Linked DNA regions of Luteipulveratus mongoliensis. The protein of the gene in region 2 interacts with the protein of the main gene of each other region in a pairwise test. Links are inferred from orthologs where the notes say so. Each region holds a gene or a part of one and is shown on either strand. Other genes may lie near its edges.

What was found. Proteins that work in one complex are often made in the same cells at the same time.
Region 1: the proteins of VV02_RS15420 (region 2) and paaC interact in binary tests that used the Escherichia coli proteins (3 or more experiments, as listed by UniProt). The link is inferred for Luteipulveratus mongoliensis from one-to-one orthologs.

Annotation. Positions count from the first base shown.
Region 1 is NZ_CP011112.1:3,834,821-3,838,719, reverse strand. Bases 633-3,632 are described here. They hold paaC (1,2-phenylacetyl-CoA epoxidase subunit PaaC), read left to right. Parts: upstream 633-1,727; coding sequence 1,728-2,537; downstream 2,538-3,632. Other genes in these bases: paaE (1,2-phenylacetyl-CoA epoxidase subunit PaaE), read left to right, coding at 3,028-3,632; paaD (1,2-phenylacetyl-CoA epoxidase subunit PaaD), read left to right, coding at 2,531-3,028; paaB (1,2-phenylacetyl-CoA epoxidase subunit PaaB), read left to right, coding at 1,447-1,731; paaA (1,2-phenylacetyl-CoA epoxidase subunit PaaA), read left to right, coding at 633-1,450. Also shown: VV02_RS18210 (GNAT family N-acetyltransferase), read right to left, coding at 1-319; more of paaA, read left to right, coding at 404-632; more of paaE, read left to right, coding at 3,633-3,899. UniProt on the Escherichia coli protein: Component of 1,2-phenylacetyl-CoA epoxidase multicomponent enzyme system which catalyzes the reduction of phenylacetyl-CoA (PA-CoA) to form 1,2-epoxyphenylacetyl-CoA. The subunit C may be essential for structural integrity of the alpha subunit.
Region 2 is NZ_CP011112.1:3,241,257-3,245,155, forward strand. The notes cover bases 727-3,726. They hold VV02_RS15420 (response regulator), read right to left. Parts: upstream 2,563-3,726; coding sequence 1,891-2,562; downstream 727-1,890. Other genes in these bases: VV02_RS15415 (exonuclease SbcCD subunit D), read right to left, coding at 727-1,643; VV02_RS15425 (sensor histidine kinase), read right to left, coding at 2,559-3,726. Also shown: VV02_RS15410 (AAA family ATPase), read right to left, coding at 1-465; more of VV02_RS15415, read right to left, coding at 462-726; more of VV02_RS15425, read right to left, coding at 3,727-3,899. UniProt on the Escherichia coli protein: Member of the two-component regulatory system DpiA/DpiB, which is essential for expression of citrate-specific fermentation genes and genes involved in plasmid inheritance.

The DNA of each region.
Region 1 (3,899 bases), 590 kb from region 2 along the record:
GACGGTGCTCGGGGGCCACGCCGAGGACGAGCAGCTCGCCGCGGCCGGCGACGTCGGTCGGTCCGACCGCGGCGAGGCCGACGAGATCGGTGCCGGCGGTGGCCACGAGCAACCGGTGCTGAGAGGTCGGGGGCTCGGCGAGCGAGCGACTCCAGATGTCCGCGAAGGCCTCGGCCTCGAAGGTGTCGAGCACCTCGCGAGGCAGAAGACCGGCGTACGCCGTCCGCCACACCCTGCTCTGGACCTCACCGACGGCTGCCGCATCGGCGGGACGGGCGGTCCGGACGGCGGCGTCCGCAGCGGGGAGGTCGGTGGTCATGGCGGCCAGTCTCGCAAGCCGCGGGCCATATGACAGTCTGGATACAGAATTGCGTATTCTTGTCATAGAAGGCATCCTGTGAGCATGGACAGCAACGACGTCGGCCCCGGCTCCGAACCGCTCAACGCAGCGGAGGGCGGGGCACTGGACGAGCTGCTTCCGACGGCGACCCAGCGTCGTACGCAGCCGGGATCCTTCGATGACCTCATCGCGGCGGAGCAGCGCATCGAGCCGCGTGACGCGATGCCGGACGACTACCGCAAGACGCTGATCCGCCAGATCGCTCAGCACGCGCACTCCGAGATCATCGGTATGCAGCCCGAGGGCGCCTGGATCTCGCGTGCTCCGTCCCTGCGGCGCAAGGCGATCCTGATGGCCAAGGTGCAGGACGAGGCCGGCCACGGGCTCTACCTCTACAGCGCGGCCGAGACGCTGGGCGTGGACCGCAGCGAGCTGCTCGACAAGCTGCACACGGGGCGGCAGAAGTACTCCTCGATCTTCAACTACCCGACCCTGACGTGGGCCGACGTGGGTGCGATCGGCTGGCTGGTCGACGGCGCCGCGATCATGAACCAGGTGCCGCTGTGCCGGTGCTCCTACGGGCCGTACGCCCGCGCCATGATCCGCGTCTGCAAGGAGGAGTCCTTCCACCAGCGGCAGGGCTTCGAGATCTTGTGGACCCTGGCGCGCGGGACCGAGAAGCAGCACGCGATGGCCCAGGACGCTGCCGACCGCTGGTGGTGGCCGGCGCTGATGATGTTCGGTCCGCCCGACACCGGCGATGCCGCGGCTCCCGGTGGGCACACCGAGCAGTCGATGGCCTGGGGCATCAAGCGGTTCAGCAATGATGACCTGCGTCAGAAGTTCGTCGACATCACCGTCCCGCAGGCCCAGAAGCTCGGCCTGACGCTGCCCGACCCCGACCTGCGCTGGAACGACGAGCGGGGCCACTGGGACTTCGGCGAGATCGACTTCGACGAGCTGTGGCGCGTCGTCAAGGGCGACGGACCGTGCAACGCCGAGCGCATCGAGCACCGCGTGCGCGCCCACGATGAGGGTGCGTGGGTCCGGGAGGCGGCGAATGCGTACGCCGACAAGGTCGCAGCACGCGCGAAGGAGGCCGTGGCATGACTTCGGAATGGCCGCTGTACGAGGTGTTCGTCCGGGGTAAGCGAGGGCTCTCACACCTGCACGTCGGCTCGCTGCACGCACCGGACGCCGAGATGGCGCTGCGCAACGCACGCGACCTCTACACCCGCCGCCAGGAAGGCGTGTCCGTCTGGGTCGTCAAGGCGGATGACATCACAGCGAGCAGCCCGGATGAGAAGGACTCGTTCTTCGATCCGGCGGCGGACAAGGTCTACCGCCACCCGACGTTCTACGACGTGCCCGAGGACGTGGAGTACTTGTGAGCGGGGACACGACCTGGGTGGGACGCGCGCCGGACACGACTGTCCCTGAAGGCGATTCGCTGGCCGCGGCCTACTGCTTGCAGCTCGGAGACGATGCCCTGATCTACGCGCAGCGACTGGGGGAGTGGATCTCACGCGCGCCACAGATCGAGGAGGACATGGCCCTCGGCAACATCGGCCTCGACCAGCTCGGTCAGGCTCGCGCGCTGCTGACGCGGGTGGGAGAGCTGGATGGGTCCGGTCGGACTGAGGACGACCTCGCCTACCTGCGCGACGAGCGGGAGTTCCGCAACGTCCAGCTGGTCGAGCAGCCACGTGGTGACTTCGCCTTCGAGATGGCACGGCTGCTGTGGTTCTCCAGCTATCAGGCGGAGCTGTACGCCGCCCTCCTGACCTCCGAGGACGAGGTCCTGTCGGCGGTCGCTCACAAGGCGGTCAAGGAGGTTGCCTATCACCGCGACCACGCAACCCAGTGGGTGCTGCGACTGGGTGACGGCACGCTCGAGTCCCACGACCGGATGCAGACGGCCCTCGAGGCCGTACTCCCTTATCTGGCAGAGCTGTTCGACGACGACGCGGTGTCTCTCGCGGCTGCTGAGGCCGGGCGTGGTGTAGCGCCGTCGGGTCTTCATGACGCGGTGGTCGCTCGTGTCGGTGCAGTGGTGGATGAGGCAACCTTGACGCTGCCCAACGACTCGCGCTGGCGCTCACGAGGTGGCCGCACGGGCGCGCACTCGTCGGCCATGGGGCATCTCCTTGCCGACATGCAGCACATCGCCCGGTCACACCCGGGAGCGCAGTGGTGACGGCCGTCGCGACCAGCTCGGTGGATGTCCTCGCCGCGGTCCGGGCGATCCCGGACCCTGAGGTCCCGGTCATCACGATCGACGACCTCGGGATCCTGCGGTCCGTCGACCTCGACGGCGACCGCCTGCGCGTCGTGATCACTCCGACCTACTCCGGCTGTCCGGCGATGGAGGCGATTCGCGCCAACATTCAGCGAGTGGCTGCCGATCACGGCTACGAGGCGGACGTCTCGATGCAGCTGTCTCCGGCCTGGACCACGGACTGGATGTCCGCTGATGGCCGAGATGCGTTGGCACGCTTCGGGATTGCTCCACCACATGTACTGAAGGACGGCCCTGTTGCTGTGGGCCTCAGCGTCCGTCAGGTGACCTGTCCGCTGTGTGGCTCGACGGACACCGAGGAGCTCTCCCGGTTCGGGTCGACATCGTGCAAGGCGCTCCGTCGGTGCGTATCGTGCCGCGAGCCGTTCGAGGAGTTCAAGGCCCTCTGATGACTGCTCTGATCAGCACTCCGGCCCGCACCCGGCCGCGCTTCCACACCCTCACGGTGAGCCATGTCCAACAGCTCACGGACGAGGCCGTCGCGATCTCCTTCGCCGTGCCCGACGACTTGGCGTCGGTGTTCGAGTTCGCTCCTGGCCAGCACCTGACTCTTCGCGCGACGATCGACGGCGAGGACGTACGCCGCTCCTACTCCATCTGCCTGTCCCGCTCGGAAGCCTTGCTGCGCAAGGAAGTTCGCGTCGGGTCCGCGCGGGTGCCCGGGGGCGTGATGTCCACCTGGCTCAACGAGAAGGTCAAGCCGGGCGACGAGATCGAGGTCATGTCGCCGCTCGGTGCATTCACCTGCCCGACCGACCCTGGTTTGTCCCGCCACCATGTCGCCATCGCGGCCGGGTCGGGCATCACGCCCGTGCTGTCCTTGCTGGCGAGCGCTCTCGAGGACGAGCCGAGCTCGCGGGCCACGCTGATCTTCGGCAACCGGCGCACCGACTCGATCATGTTCCTCGAAGAGCTCGAGGACCTGAAGAACGCGTACGCCGGTCGCTTCCACCTCATCAACGTCCTGTCGCGCGAACCGCAGGAAGTCGAGCTGTTCAACGGGCGGATCGACAAGGAGCGGCTGGAGCGGCTCTTCGGCGCGCTCATCCCTGTCGACGCCGTTGACGAGTGGTACCTCTGTGGCCCGTTCGGCATGGTTGAAGGCGCACGAGAGCTGTTGCGGGACAACGGTGTTGGTGACAGCCACGTCCACCACGAGGTGTTCCACGTCGACGAGGTCGGACAGCCGGCGCCGGTCATCGTGACCGAGCCCGGCGCGCCGGCCGAGGCCGTGGTCACGATCAACCTGGATGGTCGCTC
Region 2 (3,899 bases):
CACGACCTGAGCGAACTGATCCAGTCCCATCCCGAGTGCCTGCTCGATCACGTCGCCGACCTCATCGAGCCGGGTGCTCACACCGGACCATCGACCGCCGACCTGCTCCTGCAGGACGACCTTGGCCTGGCGACGGGTGAGTCCGGCGCCGCGCTTCTTGGGCGCCCGGTGCTCGGGGGAGCGTTCGATCCGCAGCCGTCGCCCGCCGACCGTCGCCTCGAGCGTCACGGTCGGCACCGCACCAGCGCCCGCATGATCGCTGCGCAGGCTCTCGCGCTGCCCGTGCCGCGAGCCGGGGAGCTGGCCGAACAGTGCGAAGCAGACTGCGTCGAGGATCGTGGTCTTGCCCGCGCCGGTGGGGCCGTGGATCAGGTGCACGCCCTGCTCGGACAGCGCGTCGAAGTCGATGGTCTCGACGCCGGGGAACGGACCGAATGCCTCGATTCGCAACCAGTGCAACCTCATGCGACCCCGCTCCGCCCGACGGAGACGTCGCCGACCTCGCCTTCGTCATCCCGACGCCGCCGGGCCACGGTGGACTCGGCGAGCGCGCTCGCGAAGACCTCACGCTCCTCGTCCGACGCCGGCGCACCCTCACGGACGTGCTCCAGGAAGTCGCAGCACACGTCGATGTCAGAGCGGCCACGCGTCCGCTGCGCGTAGCTGCGCGCCGCGATCTGGTCGGTCGGACCGTCGAAGAGCAGCTGGAGCGTGTGCGGGAACCGAGACCGGACGCGCTCCATGGCCCCGAGCGGTCGCACCGGATCGGTCAGCGTGACCTGGCACCAGCCCGTCTCAGCCGGCGCGTACGTCGGCCCGGCGAGGAGGTCGTCGAGATTGCCGCGCAACCGGTGCAGCTGCCGCTCGACCGGTGCCTCGACGAAGGTGAAGGAGGGCTCGGCACCGTCCAGGTCGACCAGCCACGAACCCTTGACGTGGCCGGTCTCGCTGAACGACATGGCCACCGGCGACCCGCTGTAGCGGACGTGCTCGCGCGGCTGCTGGGCACCGTGCAGATGGCCGAGGGCGACGTAGTCGACCCCGTCGAACACCTCGACCGGCACCGCGCCCATGCCTCCGACACTGATGTCGCGCTCGGACTCCGAGGTCGTGGCACCGGTGACGAACGCATGAGCCATCACGACCGACTGACCGCCTCGCGAGCGCTGGTCAGTCGTGACCCGCGACATCACGGCGCGCAGCACCGCCGCGTGGGTCCGGTCTTGGCAGCCCAGCTCGTCGGCGACCAGGGAGGGCTCGAGGAACGGGATCGGGTAGACGTGCGTGTCGCCCAGGGTGACGGGCGTGCCGACCGACTCCAGCGTCGTACGGATGTGCAGGCCGGCGCGCTCGAGCACTCGGGAAGCGAAACCCAGCCGGGTGGCCGAGTCGTGGTTGCCGCTCGAGAGGATCACCGCGGCGCCCGCGTCCAGGAGTCGTACGACCGCGTCGTCGAGCAGGGCGACCGTGTCTGGGCTGGGCAGCGCACGGTCGTAGATGTCGCCGGAGACGAGGACGGCGTCGATCTGCTCCTGCCGCACGACATCGACCAGATGGTCCAGATAGCGCCCCTGGGCACCGAGCAGCCCGACCCCGTGGAACGACCGTCCCAGGTGCCAGTCGGAGGTGTGGATCAGGCGCACACTCGCAGGCTAGGAGAGTCCACCGACACTGTCGGGGAGCCTGGTCGGCGAGCCTTCGAACGACGGACGATGTCCAGCCCCCAGGTTGCCCGACCGGCCGGAAGGCCACTTACCGACCGGTCGGACAAGGGGTGACGCCTGGACGGCGTCAGGATGCGATGTAACCGGGTCCCATTGGAGCCGTTGGCGCCGCGCTGTGGTGGCACCACAGTGCACTGGCACTTACGGCCCGTTGCGCGGTCACGGACTACGAGCTGCGGTACTCCACGTGCGGCCGTCCCGAGCCGCCGTGTCGCGTCGACCGATCGACCTGCCCGGCGTCGGCGAGGTACTCCAGGTAGCGACGAGCCGTCACTCGTGACGTCCCGATCCGGTCCGCGACCTCGGATGCCGTACGCGCCTGGTCTGACCCACCGAGGAGCTGTCGAACCTTGACGAGCGTCTCGGCGCTGAGACCCTTGGGGAGTGCCACCTCACGACGGGGACGCATCGCGTCGAACACCGCGTCGACGGCGGTCTGGTCGACCGATGCCGTGGTCTCCAGCGCTGACCGGAAGTCGGCGTACTGCCGCAGCTTGGCCTCCAGCATCGCCGCCGTGAACGGTTTGAGCAGGTAGCCGACGACGCCCTGGGAGGCGGCCTGTCGTACGACGTCGGCGTCGCGCGCCGAGGTGACCGCGATGACATGGCTGGGGTGGGCGGTCGCCCGCAGCTGGCGCAGCAGGTCCAGGCCGTGGCCGTCGGGCAGCTGCATGTCCAGCAGCACCAGGTCGACCTGGTGGGCACCGAGCGCGCGGACCGCATCGGCGAAGGTACCGGCGACGTCGACCACCTCGAAGCCGGCCATCCGTTCGACGAACGTGCGATGCGCACGCGCTGCGACCGGCTCGTCCTCGACGACGAGCACGTGCACGGTCATGGCGTACGCCTCGCCGGGACGCGGACCGTCAGCCGCGCTCCACCGAGCGTGCTGCGCCCGACCTCGGTGGAGCCCTCGTGCCGGCGCACCACCTGCCCGACGAGCGCCAAACCGACACCGCGCCCGCGCGCCTGGGTATCCGGCTTGCTGGTCCAGCCGGGTTCGAAGATCTGGTCCCGGTGCTCGGGGGCGATCCCAGGTCCGCTGTCATCGACGGCAACCATCAGTCCGTCGTCCTCGGACTTCACCAGCACTTGTACGACCGCCTCGGCAGTGCCCTGGGCCGCGTCGATGGCGTTGTCGAGCAGGTTGCCGACGACCGTCACCAGGTCGTGCGCGGACAGACTCGTGTGCGTCACCGAGCTGTCCGGGTCGACGACCAGCGCTACGCCACGTTCCTGGGCCTGACTCGACTTGCCGAGGAGGAGCGCCGACAGGACCGGCTCCTGGACGGCCCCGACGACGTCATCGGTCAACCGCCGGGCCAGGTCGAGCTCGTCCGTCGCAAACGCGACAGCCTCCTCTGTCTCACCCATCTCGACCAACGACACCATCGTGTGCAGGCGATTGGCCGCCTCGTGGTTCTGCGCTCGCAGTGCCGCCGCCATGCCACGGACGGTGTCGAGCTCGGCCGTGACCTCCTGCAGCTCGGTGCGGTCACGCAATGTCACGACCGACCCCACGACCCGGTCGTTCCACCGCGCGGGCGCCCGGTTGACCAGTAGCACCCGGTCCCCGACCACGACCGGCAGGTCGTGCAGCTCGGGTCCGGTGTCCGGCGTGACGAGCCCGAGCTCGGCCAGCGTCTTGCCGTCGTACGACTCAGGCAGGTCGAGCAGCCGCCGCGCCTCGTCATTGGCGAGGGTGACCCGATCGTCGTGTCCGAGGAGGACGAGTCCTTCACGGACCGCACGCAGCACGGCGTCGTAGTACTCGTACATGCGGGTGATCTCGACCTCGCCGAGCCCGTGCGTCTGACGACGAAGGCGTCGCCCGACCAGCCACGCGCCCACCAGACCGAGCGCTCCGAGCCCTGCCGCGACGAGCAAAACGGCCGGAAGGGCTTCCCAGACCTTGTGATTCACCTGCTGCAAGGTGATCCCGACCGACACAAGAGCGACCACCCGGTCGCCGGACCGCACGGGTACGACGGCGCGCACCGACGGCCCGAGCGTGCCGCTGTAGGTCTCGGTCACCTCGCCACCGCGCAACGCGGGTCCGGTCGATCCGCGGAAGTGGCCACCCAGCTGACTCGGGTCGGGGTGGGAGTACCGCACACCGTTCGTGCTCATGACCACCACGAAGTCCGTCCCTGTCGCGTGACGGACCCGCTCGGC